Regions from separate parts of the Pseudophaeobacter sp. TrK17 genome, predicted to be linked through region 1. Evidence: riboswitches for the same ligand, from Rfam matches in the RefSeq annotation. Region 1 holds a riboswitch; the other holds the start of a gene.

Evidence for each region. Region 1 has a riboswitch for cobalamin ahead of JZI28_RS09795 (aromatic ring-hydroxylating dioxygenase subunit alpha). Riboswitches for the same ligand answer to the same signal wherever they lie in the genome.
Region 2: linked by a shared signal. The riboswitch ahead of JZI28_RS16575 (hypothetical protein) and the one ahead of JZI28_RS09795 (aromatic ring-hydroxylating dioxygenase subunit alpha) in region 1 are both predicted to bind cobalamin.

The regions. Positions count from the first base shown of each region.
Region 1 is NZ_CP071700.1:2,097,876-2,102,226, forward strand. Features, by position in the region: gene JZI28_RS09790 (2Fe-2S iron-sulfur cluster-binding protein) at 1-380, opposite strand, end outside; gene JZI28_RS09795 (aromatic ring-hydroxylating dioxygenase subunit alpha) at 386-1,609, opposite strand; cobalamin riboswitch at 1,719-1,921, opposite strand; one part of gene JZI28_RS09800 (IS3 family transposase) at 2,078-2,904, opposite strand; one part of gene JZI28_RS09800 (IS3 family transposase) at 2,904-3,165, opposite strand; gene JZI28_RS09805 (hypothetical protein) at 3,293-3,700, opposite strand; gene JZI28_RS09810 (hypothetical protein) at 4,044-4,208, opposite strand; partial or broken gene JZI28_RS09815 (IS5 family transposase) at 4,316-4,351, shown strand, end outside.
Region 2 is NZ_CP071700.1:3,500,812-3,505,162, reverse strand. Features, by position in the region: gene JZI28_RS16585 (DNA polymerase III subunit gamma/tau) at 1-978, opposite strand, end outside; gene JZI28_RS16580 (protein-tyrosine phosphatase family protein) at 1,305-1,850, shown strand; gene JZI28_RS16575 (hypothetical protein) at 1,894-2,319, opposite strand; cobalamin riboswitch at 2,427-2,658, opposite strand; gene JZI28_RS16570 (SRPBCC family protein) at 2,816-3,283, opposite strand; gene nudC (NAD(+) diphosphatase) at 3,351-4,337, opposite strand.

The sequences.
Region 1 (4,351 bases):
AACAGATAGCGGCGGGCCGTGCTGTTGGAGTTGCTGAACACTCCCGCTGGTCCTATCGCCTTGATGCGCATGCCAGGTTGCAAGTTGTCCAGCATCCATCGCGTGCCAATGCTGTCTGCCTGGGCCTTGGCAGTGATGGTGATCGAGCGCGGGCGCGACGGCGAAGAAGAAATAGTATAGGTGCGGTGCACTACTCCGCCCGGCTGATCTGGCGCCGGGATTTCGAGCGTCAGGAACTGCCCGGGTTCATAGGAAAATAGCGCCCCGGAAGGCGCCCGAAAGCTGAAGCTTGCGGTATGTGGCGCCTCTGGCACCACCGAAACACATTCCAGTGATTCACTGTCTTTCCAAACAGGTACAGCGGAAACAAGGTCTTTCATGTCGCTCACTCCGCCGCCAGGGCATCAGGTGCCAGTCGTTCCGCCAGTGTGGCGCAGTACCACTCCACAAATTGCAAAACACCAGACTCCTGGGTTCCGGAATAGGGACCGGGCACATAGGCTGGGCTGTTGATGCCTTGTTGGTTGTCTTCGACCACCCGGCGGTCTTCATCATTTGTGGCGACCCAAACTTCGGTCAGGCGCTGTAGATCATAATCAACACCTTCCACCGCGTCTTTGTGGACAAGCCACTTTGTGGTTACTTCGGTTTCTGTTGGGCTGATTGGGGTGACGCGAAACACCAAAGAGTGGTCCGCAAGGAAATGGTTCCAGGTTGTAGGATAGTGGAATTTCAACAGAGACCCAGCATCGGCAAAGGGCGCACGTCCCAGCCAACGGCGGACCGCGACCTTTCCATCCATGGTATAGCTTTCAGCACCCTCTTTCAGGGGCATCCGCGCCAGTCTGTGCTGTCCGCCCTCATCCAGATGGAAGCGCGACGGCAGCCCTGCGGCCTCGCAGCGGTCAAAATGTGCCTGTAGATGGGCAGGTGTTTCACCCCCCTCGATGCCGGTGACCGCGGGATCATCCGGGAAGCTCCGGCAAAGGGCAGGATGATTGCCGCCACAATGATAGCATTCGCGATTGTTTTCCCAGACCAGTTTCCAATTGCCGTTTTCGACAATAGAGCTTTCGAAAGCGACTTTTGCCTGTCCCAGGTCATGGGGTTCGAGGTAGGGGCGGGCAATCGCTGCAAAGCTTTCAAAATCCGGGGCTTCGTCAGCCAGGCAGATATAGACTAACCCAGCAAGCTCGCGGCAATGCACCGTTTTCAACCCGTGTTGTTTGGGGTCAAAATCCGGCCCCATATCGCGGGCCCAAAGCAGTGAGCCGTCTAGCTCGTAGGTCCACTGGTGATAGGGGCAGACCAGTTTGGGCGCGTTCCCTTTTGCGGCCTTGCAAATGATAGAGCCCCGATGGCGGCAGGTGTTGTGGAAGGCACGGATCTGGTTGTCCGCACCGCGCACAATGATCACACGATATGCCCCTATGGTGTGGGTGACGTAATCGCCAGGTTTCACCAATTCACAGGCCGCAATAGCAAAGAGCCACTCGCGATAGTGGATGGCTTCCAGATCGGCCTGAAAGACCTCAGGGTCGGTGTAAAACGCCTGTTCCAATGCATGTTTTGGGTTTCGACGGGCCAATAGGCTTTGAATGTTATTCACTTCTGGCTCTCCTGCCGCGCCCCGCGGCCTTGTTTGGGCTGATGGCATGAGAGAACAGTCCGGAGGCGCGAGGATCACGTCCGAAAACCGAGCCCCCACCGCCACCCGCGGTTTGACATATCTGCAAGGCTGGTTTCCGGACTTGGAAGAGGTTTGCACCCGGTCACGGCACCTTCCCGGGATCCTCCTCCCAGTGGCGATTGCCGAACCTGATCTTCCTTACCGTTGCGGGGGCAGTGTCGGATTTTCACCGATTTCCCAATTCTCCACCCTCCCGGCAGGGAAGGCAGCACCTTGCAAGAAGAGTTTATTGTGCGGGCGTCGATTTTCTAAGTTGTGAACGACTTCTTTGTGTTCAAAACCGTACTGTTTCCGAGAAAGAACATTCAAGAATTCGAAGAGGAAATGGAGGTGCTGTATCTAAGGCACGGTAATCCCCCCATTTTTAATTGGGTCCAGCCGTAGAATTCACGCAGCCGTTTTCAGTTTCATGGCGGGTGTCATGCCGCCGATGCCCATGTTGGGTCGCTCGTTGTTGTAAGTCCAGAGCCATTGTGTTGCCTGGTCCTGTGCCTCCTCGATGGTTTCGAAGATGTATTGCCCCAGCCATTCGCCACGAACGGTGCGGTTGTAGCGCTCGATATAGGCATTCTGTTGGGGCTTACCGGGCTGGATATATTCGAGCCGCACATTGCGTTTCTCAGCCCATTCCATGAGCTTCCCGCTGACGTATTCTGGGCCGTTGTCCACACGAATAGCTTGGGGCTTTCCGCGCCACTCAATGATCTGGTTCAGCGCACGCACGACACGTTCAGCAGGCAGCGAGAAGTCGACCTCAATAGCCAGTCCTTCGCGATTGAAGTCATCCAAGACGTTTAATGCCCTGATCGACCGGCCATCCGCCAGCTGATCCGCCATGAAGTCCATGGACCAAGTTTCATTTGGTCTTTCAGGCACAGCCAGTGGTTCCGGCTTGTCCCGCTTCAAGCGTTTCTTCGGCTTGATACGCAGGTTCAACGCCAGCTCACAGTAGACCCGGTAGACACGTTTATGGTTCCAGCCATAGCCCTGCACGTTGCGCAGATACAAAAAGCACAGGCCGAAGCCCCAGGTCCGCTTGTTAGCCGTCAAGCGTTCAAGCCAATCTGCGATCTCTTCGTTGTCATCGCTCAGCACAGGGCTGTATCTATAGCAGGTCTCGCTGATCTCGAACGCACGGCAGGCCAGAGCTATGCTGACCCCATATTGCGCAACTGCATTCATGGCCATCTCTCGCCGATGAGACGGCCTTAACGCTTTTTTCCAAGCGCTTCTTTCAGCAGGTCGTTTTGCATGCTCATCTCGGCATACATGCGCTTCAGACGACGGTTCTCTTCCGCCATATCCTTCATCTCGGAAATCAAGGACGCGTCCATGCCGCCAAACTTGGCCCGCCATTTGTAAAAACTCGCGCTGCTCATTCCGTGCTCGCGGCAAAGCTCAGAGACCGACACACCGCCCTCCGCCTGCTTCAACACTGCCATGATTTGCGCGTCGCTAAATCGTCCATTCTTCATCATAAATCTCCTCAGATATCTTGCCGAGAAAATTCTACTTTGGAACACCACTATTTTTAGGGGGGATTACCGGTCGGCTATGCGGGACGAAGTTGCCGTCTACGTTCGAAGCTTACTCAGCCTCCGATTAAACATTCCGCTGATCGACAATTGAACTTAGGCCAGTCTCACCGAGTTCAAATTCAAGGTACTCGGCAAGTACCCGGGCTGCGTTCTGATCGCCGAGAAGAGCCGCCGCCGTCATTAAATTTTGGAACTTTTGCTCGTTGCGTTCGACATCATCCCCATGACGATATGCCCATGCAAGATCAACGAGGGAAGCTCTATGCCACATCGACGCTAGAACCTTAAGCTCCTGTATTCTCCGAAGATCAAGGGCTTCGCCGGTTTCGTTGGGATCAATCGAAAAGCTGCATGCGAGATAGCGGGCGTCCAAATCACCTTCTCTCAGGAACGGCTCAAGTCCCTTGGCGAGTGTTGATAGTTCACCTTCATCGAAGAGGGATTGAAACTTAATAGCGTCTGATTTGTTCATATTGGAACGCGTATCAGATCATCAGACGTTTGCATAAGAAATCCGCTACTGTGCACCCGTGTTGTCTACACATGTGGATGTCAAAGTGGGCTCACAGCCGCTATTGAAGCTGACGCAGCAACCGAAGATGACACTGCGAGATCAACCGTTGGAGACGGCCCTGGCCGGCCTTTGGGCGACTAGCCAGGTTCTGCGTTGCTGCTTCACCAAACCAGCCATTCGACACGTTGTGCAGCATTTTAGTTGGCCGGAGGGCAGGACTGCGGGACAAAGGGTGAATTCGCTGCAGGTTCTATGAATGGCGGCTATAGAAAATGAAACCCAATGGATCCAGATGGTTCGTTCAAGTTACTAGTGTTTTGCGAGAGTCTGACGGAAGCTCGCCAAATTGATGTCGGTAGTTTTGTGCAAGTCTGCTCAAATGCCAGATGCTGAAATCTGCGGCAACATCGCCGATACAGGCCTTCTCGTTTTCAGGCCGCAATAGTGCAGAACGAAATTCATTCAATTTTACAATTTGAATATACGCAGCCGGGCTATGACCTAGGGCCCGTGGACATTCAGGATTCCCAACCGGTCTGAATTCTGATTCAAGCTTCCAAAATGGAGGTTTGAATGAACGAAGAGCGGTTTGTGTTGACAGATGACGTC
Region 2 (4,351 bases), 1.4 Mb from region 1:
TTCATCCGGGCTGACGGTGGGGTCTTCTGCCGCGTCAGGGGTGATTTTCACCACTGAGACCCAGTGGGTGATCTCGGCCAGATCGCGCAGGACCGCCAGGGGATCAGCGCCTTCGGCATATTGCGCGCCCAGCTCTGTCAGGGCACCGGCGGCATCGCCGCGCAGGATCATGTCCATCAGATCCAGCACCCGCCCCCGATCGGCCAGACCCAGCATGGCGCGCACCTGATCGGCGGTGGTTTCGCCGGCGCCATGGGAAATGGCCTGATCCAGCAGCGAGGTGGCATCGCGCACCGAACCTTCGGCGGCGCGGGTGATCAGGGCCAGGGCATCCTCGTTGATCTCGGCGTTCTCAGCAGTGGCGATCTTGCGCATCAGGGCGATCATCACTTCCGGTTCAATCCGGCGCAGATCATAGCGCTGGCAGCGCGACAGCACGGTCACCGGCACCTTGCGGATCTCGGTGGTGGCAAAGATGAATTTGACGTGGGCGGGCGGCTCTTCCAGGGTTTTCAACAGCGCATTAAAGGCGCTGGTGGAGAGCATATGCACCTCATCAATGATGTAGATCTTATAGCGAGCGGATGCGGCGCGATACTGGACCGAATCGATGATCTCACGAATGTCGCCGACGCCAGTGCGGCTGGCGGCATCCATCTCCATCACATCAACATGACGGCCTTCCATGATGGCGGTGCAATGTTCGCAGACCCCGCAAGGCTCGGTGGTGGGCTGACCGGTGCCATCGGGGCCGATGCAGTTCATCCCCTTGGCGATGATCCGTGCCGTGGTTGTTTTCCCGGTGCCGCGAATACCGGTCATGATAAAGGCCTGGGCGATGCGGTTGGTTTCAAACGCATTTTTCAGCGTCCTGACCATGGCGTCCTGGCCAACGAGATCGGCAAATGTCTCGGGGCGGTATTTCCGCGCCAGGACTTGATACTGAGGCTGGCTGCTGTCGCTTGTGCTGTCGTTCATAGGTCTCTTGCCGGATTCGGAAGGCGGGATCGCGTCCGGGCAAGGTACGCGGGCTGGCGGGCTTCGTCCACCGCTGTTGACCAACTGGGGTTCGGCAGGTCAGAGTTTGGGGGCGGTGCCTGATTTTGTGCCGGGTGCTGGCCCTTGTGGGGGGCGGTTTTGCTGAGTTGTGCGGCCCCTGTTTTCAACCAGCTTTTTAACAGGGGGTGGGCTCGTGCTGCCTGGGTTGTTTGATATGAGTATGCCAATGTCCAAAAACACCGGATTTTGTAGGCGCTGCCTGATACCATCTGCCTGCGCGGCCGGACAGCAGGAAGGGGCGCGGCATGAATGATCACCTTGCTGACCAATCCGTACGATCCCTGACCCTGCATGCCCTGAGTGTCGCGGATGGCATTCTGGCGCTGTGTCCGCTGCCGGGCAGCGGTGGCGACTACAGGGGAGACATGGATCATCTGCATGACTGGCAGCCAGGACTGGTGATCTCGATGACAACCGAAGTCGAACATGTGGGCGCGGGTGCCGCGCCTTTGGGGCAGGATTTTCAGGCCATGGGGTCGCGTTGGATCCACCTGCCCTTGCCGGATTTTTCTGCCCCGACCAAAGCGATGCTGGCGCAATGGCCCGAGGTCAGCACGCTGGCCCTGCAGGCGTTGCGGGGCGGCGGCCGGGTGCTGGTGCATTGCAAGGGCGGCTGCGGGCGCTCCGGCATGGTGGTATTGCGTTTGATGATCGAAGCTGGGGAAGACCCCGACAAGGCGCTGCGCCGACTGCGTGCTGTGCGCGCCTGTGCGGTCGAGACCGAGGAACAGATGACCTGGGCGCTGGCCGCTGCAAAACGCGCCGGGACACGGAAAGCCAGAAACAAATAAGAAGGGCGAGACGCCCTCCTTAATGGCTTCGACGATGCCGGGGCTACAGGGCAGGGTGGACGGTTTGCGCTGTGGTCTGTTGAGGCAGGGGTTTTGGCAGGGCCTCACCCATGGCGCAGGGGGGCTGATGCAGTTTGGTGGTGGAAAATGCCCGGCTGTCTGGTTGGAACAGGGTATCAGCAAACAGATCCAGGGTTGCTGTATCAGCTGCTTCGCTGACGTCACAAAACACCCGAATGCGGTCATGGCTGGCAATGAACCGGGCTGGGCAATGACGGGCGCAGCCATCCAGCAGACTGTCTCCGCAGAGCTCAAATTCGGCGGATGTCACCGGGCGGGCCTTATCCAATGCCCCGGCAAGCGCCGTGAGCATCCGGCTCAGGGCCGGGCAGGGTTTGCCCAGGTGCATACAGATGCTTTGGGAAAAGTGATGTGTTTCTTTGGTCGTTGTCTGGTCCATCGCTGTCATGATGCGCCCTCCGCGCGCTGGCGGGGAAATCAGTGGCGCAGGCATGAGACCGGGCGGGGCGTCGCCCACATTCACCTCATGCACTCGCCCGGACTCCCCGTCCAGTTTCGAGTTACATTGGTGATGGCAGGTCTCCTGACTTGCGGGTCGATACGGTTTCGGTCCTTCCCGGCCGGGATTACATCCCTGTACCAGTGGTTTACCCGAAGCGCTCGCCGCTTACAGTTGCGGGGGCAGTCGCGGAGTTGGCAGGGCTGCAAAAGCCTGGCCGCACCGCGTTCCCTTTTCATTCTGGACGCAAGGTTATGCGTCGCAGAAACCATCTCTTAATCGCTATCGTTGACGGGTATGAGTCGTCAATCAAGAATTGAGAGCTTGGACAGGACGGCTGATATCGGCACACAGAAACCTGCAAGCAGCAGTCCAGCACGCAGAAATCCGCAGGGGCTGGCCTGCTGCTGGTCAGGGGACACTGTCTGGCAGGCTGCAACCGGGATCAGGCGCTGCGGTTTGCCCGGTCTTCGGTCAGGCTGGCAAACTCTGCCACACGTTGCTTGAAACGGGTGTTGATCTTTGAGCGCGCCAGTTTGAGCGATTGCAACAACAGACGCCCGGACAGGGTTTTGGCCTGCAGATTGACCTTCACCGAAAGACGGGTCCGCCGCGGAGAGAGCGCCAGAAGCTCAATCTGGCCCTTGCCTGACAGGCTGGGGCTCTCGCCATCAAACCCAATCAAGGTTGTGGGCTCATAGCTGGAAAGCTTCAGGTGCAATTTACGCGGTTTGCCGCGAAACTCGGTCTGGATATCCCAAGCCATGCCAACCTGAGGGGTCGGATCATCGCTCAGACGCTGTACCTCGATGCCGCGCCGGATTGCCGACCGTTCAAAGCTGGCAAAATCGGAAATTGCTTCAAAGACTTCAGCCAGAGGCGTGTCGACGTCCTCTTTACTCGTTAATTCCATGATATGCCGCCTGACCTGTCGTCAGCCCTTAGAGAGTAGTGTAGGATTTGGTGATAGAATAATCTCCTTAATCCAAGGTGTCCGCAAGCCAGTTTTCCAGAAGAAAATGTGCAATTGCTCCTTTTCGCGCCGGTTTGATGACAGGGTGTTCTCCTGCAAAGACAGTCATCATATCCTGACGACTGACCCAGATTGCATCTTCGATTTCCTTGGGGTCGATGGTGATGTCGCGGCTGGTGGCCCGACCGCTGCAGCCAAACATCAGTGACATGGGAAAGGGCCAGGGCTGACTGGAGAGATAGCCAACCTCAGCCACAGAAACGCCTGTCTCTTCAAATACTTCCCGCCGCACGGCAGCCTCCAGTGTTTCTCCGGGTTCCACAAAGCCAGCCAGCAGCGAATACATGCCCTCTGGCCACCCAGGGGATCGCCCCATCAGGACGTCATCGCCATGGGTGATCAGCATGATGACAACCGGGTCGGTGCGGGGGAAATGCAGCGCTTTGCAGCTGGGGCATTGGCGCTGCCAGCCGGCCTGCGTGACCAGGCTTTGACCGCCGCAGCGGGCACAGAACTGGTGTGACTGATGCCAGGACAGCAGGGCCTTGGCCGTGGCAGCCAGCTCTGCCTCCAGCGGAGACAGGCGCGCCATGATGCGGCGCAGCTCGGCAAGGACATAGCCTGCGGGCAGGTCCGGGTGCTGTTGTTCGCTGGTATCGGCAAAACTGGCCAGGGCCATTTCATCCAGGGCGTCCGGCTGCCAAGTGCCAAGGTCGCAGGCAAACCGTTCTGCCCCGTCAGGGCTGGCGCCAAGATAGAGCGCCGCGCTGCGGTATTCCATGGCCACGGGGTGGCTGGAGGCAATCCAGGCCAGACCATCTGGCCCGCGATCCGGGTCAGAGCGCTGGCTGAGAACCTTGCCGCGCCAAGTCATCAGAACCTGCGTTTCCGGGGCGGCCCAGGCGGTCTCCAGTGCGGAGGGATCTTCTCGCAGCTGCGCTTTGCGATCCAAACCGCCGCCACCGCCAAAGGTTACCTGTTCTGCTCGTTTCATCCACCGCTCCCCGC